One region of the Rhodomicrobium vannielii ATCC 17100 genome, then DNA from elsewhere that is predicted to be linked to it. Evidence: predicted binding sites of a transcription regulator. Region 1 holds the regulator's gene; the other holds the start of a gene.
The links. The regulator HrcA, encoded in region 1, represses chaperone genes, less so after heat shock. The targets are predictions, from matches to a motif close to GTTAGCACTCNCNNNNNGNGAGTGCTAAC.

Region 1 (3,684 bases):
GGCGTTCGCGATTCCCGCCGCGATGCAGGGCAAGGCGGGTTCGCCGCGAGCCGCCGTCATGCTGATGACGCAAACGCCACTCGACAATCTCGCCCCAGTGCTCAAGACTACGCCCGATGCGCTGCGAGCGAACCTCCTTCAGCGCGGCTACAAAGTGGCCTCCACCGCCGACACCCTCGCGAGCGTCGCGGCAGCGTCCGGCGCACCGGCGATCAAGCTGCTGGTGGAAGTCATGCCATCCCGGTAATCGCATCTGTGATCGGCATTTGACGAAGGGGCCGCGCGACCTTAGATTTAACAGGTTTGGAACAAGGACGCGAAGCATGTCGAAACGGCAAGAGTTGCGCGCGCCCGCCCTCGAATTAAATCAGGCAAACGGGCTGCTCGAACTGAATGAGCGCTACCGGGAAATCTTCCGGAGCATCGTTGAGACCTATCTTGAAACGGGCGAGCCGGTCGGATCGCGTCACCTGTCGCGTCAGCTTCCGATGACGCTGTCGCCCGCATCCGTGCGTAACGTGATGTCGGACCTCGAATCGCAAGGGCTGATCTACGCGCCGCATGTGAGCGCGGGCCGTATTCCCACGCAGACGGGCCTGCGCCTGTTCGTTGATGGCCTGCTCGAAGTCGGCAGCATCGAGGAAACGGAGCGCGATCAGCTCGAACGCCAGCTTCTGCGCGACTATCACCGCGAGCATGCCGTGACGTCCGAAGTGCTGGCAGAGGCGGGTGACCTTCTCTCCGGTCTGTCGCGCTGCGCGGGCGTGGTGCTCGCCGAGAAGCAGGTGAGCCGCCTGAAGCATATCGAATTCGTCAGCCTCGACTCGAAGCGCGCGCTGCTCGTGCTGGCGGGCGATGACGGCAGCGTGGAAAATCGCGTGCTGAATTTGCCGGAGGGGCTGCCGCCGCAAGCGCTCGTCGAGGCGACAAATTATCTCAACGCGAAGATTCGCGGCGTGACACTTCCCGAGGCGCGCGAAAAGATCGAGGGCGAACTCAAGGCCAGACAGGCCGAACTCGACGCGCTCACCGCGAAGCTCGTGCGGTCGGGTCTGGCGCAGTGGTCGGGCGGACGCGAGGACAATCGCAGCCTCATCGTGCGTGGGCAATCGCGCCTCCTGAACGACCTCAGGGCGGTGGAAGACCTCGAACGCATTCGCCTGCTTTTCGAGGATCTCGAATCGCAAAAAGCGCTGATCCACCTTCTCGATCTCGCCGAAAAGGCCGAAGGCGTCCGCATTTTTATTGGCTCCGAGAACAATCTGTTTTCCCTGTCCGGATCTTCCCTTATCGTTGCTCCGTTCCAGGATCACGAGCGCAAGATCGTAGGCGTTCTTGGCGTCATCGGCCCGACGCGCCTCAATTACGGCCGCATTATCCCCATGGTTGACTTTACGGCCAAGCTCGTGAGCCGCGTGCTCGCTTGATTATCCCGCCGAAACCGCCGATATAGCTTCAAAAATCGGCGCATTGAAGATCGAGGATAGCGGACGGTCCTCATCGAAAACGGAAACGGCAGAACACCATGAACGATACCCCGGACGGGCCCTCGGACGCGAACGGGCCGGAAAATAACGATTCTCTTGGCCGCGACCAGAATCCGCAAGCCACCGAAGAGCAGGTAAAGGCGCTGGCGAAGATGCTGGCCGATTCGAGGGCCGAAAACGCCGAGCTTCGGGATCGCCATTTGCGCATTGCTGCGGAGATGGAAAATTATCGCCGGCGCAGCGAACGAGAGAAGATTGAAACCGCGAAATACGCGTCGTCCGAGTTCGGCAAGGACGCCATCGTGATCGCCGACAATCTGCGCCGTGCGATCGAAGCCGCGCAGAAGGAAGCGACCGACCAGACCCCGGCCCTGAACACACTGCTTCAGGGCGTGGAAGTGACGGAGCGTGAGCTTCTCAAGGTTTTCGAGCGTCACGGCATCACGCGCTTCGAGCCGCTCGGCGAGAAATTCGATCCACATACCTCCGAGGCGATGATCAAGGTGGATGTGCCCAACGTGCCCGCCGATGTCGTCGTGCAGGTGCTTCAGGCGGGCTACAAGATCGGCGAGCGGGTTTTGCGCCCGGCAGCCGTGATCGTTGCCAAGGGAGGCGCGCCGGTCAAGCCGGAGCCGCCGCAGGGCGAGCACTCGGCCAAACCCGTGAGCGACGCGCCGTCAGCCCCGCATGGGGAGCCGCATCACGATCATCACGCGGTTGAACCCGCTCACGAACACGATCCCGATGTTTTCCGCGATCCGAGCGGCGCGCCCCTGCGGCGTGACCGGTCCGGCGGAGATAAGCGTGCGTCGTCCGTCACGCAGCCCGTTACGGAAAACAGCGGCCCCGCAGGCGTAGACGACCTGATTTCGTCCTTCGGAAAACGGCTCGAAAACGGCAACTGACGGCGAGCGGCGTAACCGAAAGCGGTTAACCGGCAGGCGCGGCGTTCAGCCCGCCCCGCCATCCCGCCCCGCAAGCGTCAGCGCCTCGCGGAGGCGGCCGCCCGTGCGTTCGAGCAGTGCGCTGGCCTCGTCAAGCGCACACCCTTGCAGCAGAAGCATCGCAAGCTTGATATTGCCGCCCGTCTGCGCCAGCGCTTCGCGCACCGCGCTCAAGTCTTTGCCCGTCAGATGCACGAGCATCTTTTCGCGCCGCCCGACAAGCTTCGCGTTCACGGCCTGCACCTCGACCATCAGCCCTTCGTAAACGCGCCCGAGCCGGATCATCACCAGCGACGACAACATCGCGAGCGTGACGCGCTGCGCGGTGCCCGCGTTCATGCGCGTTGACCCAGCGATGGGCTCCGAGCCGGTTTCAAGGCATATCGGGCGGTCAGCTTCGAGCAAAAGGGGCGTGTCGGCGTTGTTCGCGATGCCCACGGTAAGCGCGCCGAGTTTCTTCGCCTCGCGCAGCGCCGACAGCGTGAACGGCGTCTTGCCGCTGGCGGCCACCGCGATCAGCACGTCATTCGCGCCGACGCCATGCTCCACGCGGATGAGTTGGGCGGCGCGGTGGGTTTCATCCTCCGCCCCTTCTACGGCCTGAACCATGGCCTCGTCGCCGCCCGCTAGCAGCAGCACAAGCCGTTCTTTCGGCCAGCTGAAGGTTGGCATGAGTTCCGCGCCGTCCTGCACCGCGAGGCGGCCGGACGTGCCCGCGCCCGCGTAAACGAGCCGCCCTCCGCTGGCGAGGCGCTTCTCCATCGCGAGCACCGCGCGGAGGATGTCGCGCCGAGCTGCGCGCACGGCGGCGACCGCAGCGAACTGACCCTCGATCATCGCATCGAGCGCGTCGAGCGGTTCCCAAACATCGATGCCGGAGAAGCGGGGCGATGGCCGTTCAGTATCCATAACAACCGAAAACGCGTTTGAGTGGCGTTGGACTTTGCAACATGCAACCTTAAATAAGCATCCGCAACAAGGGCATAAAGAGTGAACGCTGAGGTGTTGTTTCTCGCGGTGGATGGCGGCGGCACGAAATGCCTGGCGCGACTCGCCAACGCGGACGGCGAAACGCTGGGTAACGGGCGCTCAGGCCCGGCCAATGTGCGGCGCGGCCTCGCACAGACTTTCGCGGCCATCATGGACGCCACGGAGCAAAGCTTCGATGAGGCGGCCCTCGCTCGCGATTACAGCCGCGTCGTCGCCTGTCTCGCGCTTGCAGGCGCAGGTGAGCCGGACATTCAAGCCGAACT
Region 2 (3,684 bases), 660 kb from region 1:
TTAGTAGTCCATGCCGCCGCCCGGCATCGCCGGCATCGGAGAGTCCTTCTTCGGCTTCTCGGCGATCATGGCCTCGGTCGTGATCAGGAGGCCAGCCACGGAAGCGGCGTCCTGAAGCGCGATGCGAACCACCTTCACCGGGTCGATGACGCCAGCGGCAACGAGGTCCGAATACTCGCCGGTCGCGGCGTTGTAGCCGAAGTTGTAGTCGCCGTTCTCAAGAACCTTGCCGGCGATAACCGCGCCGTCTTCGCCCGCATTCGCCGCAATGGTGCGGATCGGGGTCTGGATCGCGCGACGGACGATGTTGATGCCCGCCTTCTGGTCTTCGTTCTCGCCCTTGAGGCCTTCAAGCGCGGAGATTGCGCGGAGCAGAGCCACGCCGCCGCCCGGAAGGAAGCCCTCTTCCACGGCCGCGCGGGTCGCGTTGAGCGCGTCGTCGACGCGGTCCTTCTTTTCCTTCACTTCGATTTCCGTCGCGCCGCCGACGCGGATCACCGCGACGCCGCCCGCGAGCTTCGCAAGACGCTCCTGGAGCTTCTCACGGTCGTAGTCGGAGGTCGTGTCTTCGATCTGGGCCTTGATCTGATTGATGCGGGCCTCGATCTCCTTCTGGTCGCCGGAGCCATCGACGATGGTCGTGTCGTCCTTCGTGATGGTGATCTTCTTGGCGCGGCCGAGCATCGTGATGTTCACGTTCTCAAGCTTGATGCCAAGGTCTTCGGAGATGAGCTGGCCGCCCGTCAGAACCGCGATGTCCTGCAGCATGGCCTTGCGGCGGTCGCCGAAGCCCGGAGCCTTAACGGCCGCAACCTTGAGGCCGCCGCGCAGCTTGTTGACGACGAGCGTGGCCAGAGCCTCGCCTTCGACATCTTCCGAGATGATGAGGAGCGGACGGGCCGACTGGACGACGGCTTCGAGAACCGGCAGCAGCGGCTGGAGGTTGGAGAGCTTCTTCTCGTAGATCAGGATGTACGGATCGTCGAGATCGACGCGCATCTTCTCGGCGTCGGTGATGAAGTACGGCGAGATATAGCCGCGGTCGAACTGCATGCCTTCGACGACTTCGAGTTCGAAGTCGAGAGACTTGCTTTCTTCAACCGTGATGACGCCCTCGTTGCCGACCTTTTCCATCGCTTCGGCAATCTTGGCGCCGACTTCGACGTCGCCGTTAGCGGAGATCGTGCCAACCTGCGCAACTTCGGAAGACGACGTGACCTTCTTCGCCTTGCTCTGAAGATCCTTAACGACGGCTGCAACAGCGATATCGACGCCGCGCTTGAGGTCCATCGGGTTCGCGCCGGCGGCGACGGACTTGGCGCCTTCCTTCACGATTGCCTGAGCGAGAACGGTCGCGGTGGTCGTGCCGTCGCCAGCGATGTCATTCGTCTTCGAGGCGACTTCGCGCACCATCTGCGCGCCCATGTTCTCGAACTTGTCTTCAAGCTCGATTTCCTTCGCGACCGTCACGCCGTCCTTCGTGATGCGCGGCGCACCGAAAGACTTGTCGAGCACAACGTTGCGGCCTTTCGGGCCGAGCGTAACCTTTACGGCATCAGCGAGGATATCGACGCCACGGATCATGCGTTCGCGGGCGTCCTGGCCAAAACGTACGTCTTTAGCAGCCATTGGTCATGACTCCTTAAATGAGAGTGAAACTTTGAAAGGGATAGTCTCGGGTTACTACGCGGCTTTCTTCTTCTTGCCGCCGCCTTCGTGACCTTCGAGAATGCCGAGGATGTCGCTCTCTTTCATGATCAGAAGGTCTTCGCCGTCGATCTTGACTTCGGTGCCGGACCATTTGCCGAAGAGAACGCGGTCGCCTTCCTTCACGTCGAGGGCAACGAGCTTGCCTTCTTCGTTACGGGCGCCGGGACCAACGGCGATCACTTCGCCCTGCTGAGGCTTTTCCTTAGCCGTGTCCGGAATAATGATGCCGCCCTTGGTGCGCTCTTCTTCTTCGAGACGGCGCACGACGACGCGGTCATGCAGGGGCCGGAACTTCACTGACATGTGTATCCTCCTCAGACGACAAATCTGGATCGTAAAATGTGTGGGTGCGGCATATGAGCTCGCGTTTACCCTGCCGCTGAGATAGTCCGGAACTGTTAGCACTGTCAAGTGGTGAGTGCTAATTTGGAGCGAGGGCTTTAGCAAAAGTCTAGGATGATGAAGCCAATTTGACGAAATCTCGTCATAATAGCGGTGCATCCGATGTGGCATGCCACACTGCGGCGCGTCGGGGCGAATGTCCCGAGTTTAAAGGGGACCATTTCAATGACCGATATTCTTGCAAAAGACGTTAATTCGAATTCAGGGCAGCCTCCTTTCGCGGGAGATGGGAAGAAACCTGACGAAGAAAAGAAGCGTCGCGGCGGAATCTGGTTCCGGATCCTCGCGGTTCTGCTTTTTCTGGGGGCGCTGGTCGAAGGCGCGATCCTTTACGCCGACCGGGCCGCCAAAAACGTCGAGGCCACGCCCGCGCCTCAGCCTGTGGTGGCTGCTCCGCAACCGGTAGTCGTCGCTCCGCAACCCGTCGCCGAGAAGCATGCCCCCAAGGAAAAGGTCGAGAATGCCTATTTCTTCCGTATTGACGGCAAGGACGTAGAAGGCCGCACGGCATCCTTCGACTATATCATTGTCACCAACGATTATACCTGGGTGAAGGGAAGCACGACCGAAGTCGTCGCCAATGATACGGTCATCCCCGAAGAGGAAACGGCCGACCGGATCATTACGCCGAAGGTCAAGGAGTCGTTTGCCAGCGCACTCGACCTCATCGCCGTGGGTTTGGCTTCACGCGAGGGCGACCGCGAGGCGGAGGAAGCGCGCGCGCTTGCCCGTGCTCAGACGGTCGCCGGATGGATTTCCAAGGTGTCGGACGCTTCGATCCCGCTTTGGACGCTCACTCTCGGACAATACGACAGGGACGCCTGCAAAGCGCAACAGGACGCAGACTCGAGCTATGAGCGGCCGGTTCTCCTCGCGAGCGTTCGCGCAAGGGCAGACGGTGTGAACCTGACGGAAGCCTTCGCCGACGCTCTCACCGGGCATGACAACCTGCCAAGCCGCAATTGCTATTCGCAATTCGATCTCGTGAAAATTCGCTGATTACTAAGGTCGTGCCACAATAGGCGCGGCGCTCGATCTGCGTCAAATCGAGGCCGATTTTGACGCAAGCCGATCTAATTCAGGCCGGGCGCGACGCCGCCCGGTCTTTCGATGTGCCAGGGCTCTGGCGCAGTTTTTTGGTACACATTTCTGCACGCTCTCAAGCATAATGCAGGCGCTGCGAGAGCACTAGCAACCTATTGATTCCATTGCAGTTTTGAATTTTGCATTTGATGACGGCGCCAACGCCGGAAAATGTAAGATCCACTGCAACGGCGACGCTTTTTCAACAGGTTGGCTTAGTGAAGGGGCCTGAAAAGACCCACCTTTCCCCAACCTTGCAGCCGCATTGTCACGATTCATCTCGTCAGCAGCAAAAAGTCTCGCTATTTGCAGGCACTTAACGTTTCGGCTCTGGCCCGATCCTCCTCCCAAGGCTCTTCATGGATTTTCTGCCGACGACCATGGCCGGTCTCAAGACCGGGAAGCTGGTATTGATCGCCTTTCTCGCGGGCGCGTTGTCGGTGCTTGCCATGGCGCCGTTTCACCTTTGGCCGGTGTTGTTCCTGACTT

Region 2: groES (co-chaperone GroES) is a predicted target of HrcA. The motif match lies at 2,108-2,136, and genes of this name have one in related genera.

What each region holds. Positions count from the first base shown of each region.
Region 1 is NC_014664.1:3,760,684-3,764,367, forward strand. It holds gene RVAN_RS17315 (DUF4405 domain-containing protein) at 1-247, shown strand, start outside; gene hrcA (heat-inducible transcriptional repressor HrcA) at 324-1,427, shown strand; gene grpE (nucleotide exchange factor GrpE) at 1,526-2,392, shown strand; gene RVAN_RS17330 (N-acetylmuramic acid 6-phosphate etherase) at 2,438-3,340, opposite strand; gene RVAN_RS17335 (BadF/BadG/BcrA/BcrD ATPase family protein) at 3,422-3,684, shown strand, end outside.
Region 2 is NC_014664.1:3,103,202-3,106,885, forward strand. It holds gene groL (chaperonin GroEL) at 1-1,629, opposite strand; gene groES (co-chaperone GroES) at 1,684-2,007, opposite strand; gene RVAN_RS19185 (hypothetical protein) at 2,278-3,111, shown strand; gene lnt (apolipoprotein N-acyltransferase) at 3,555-3,684, shown strand, end outside.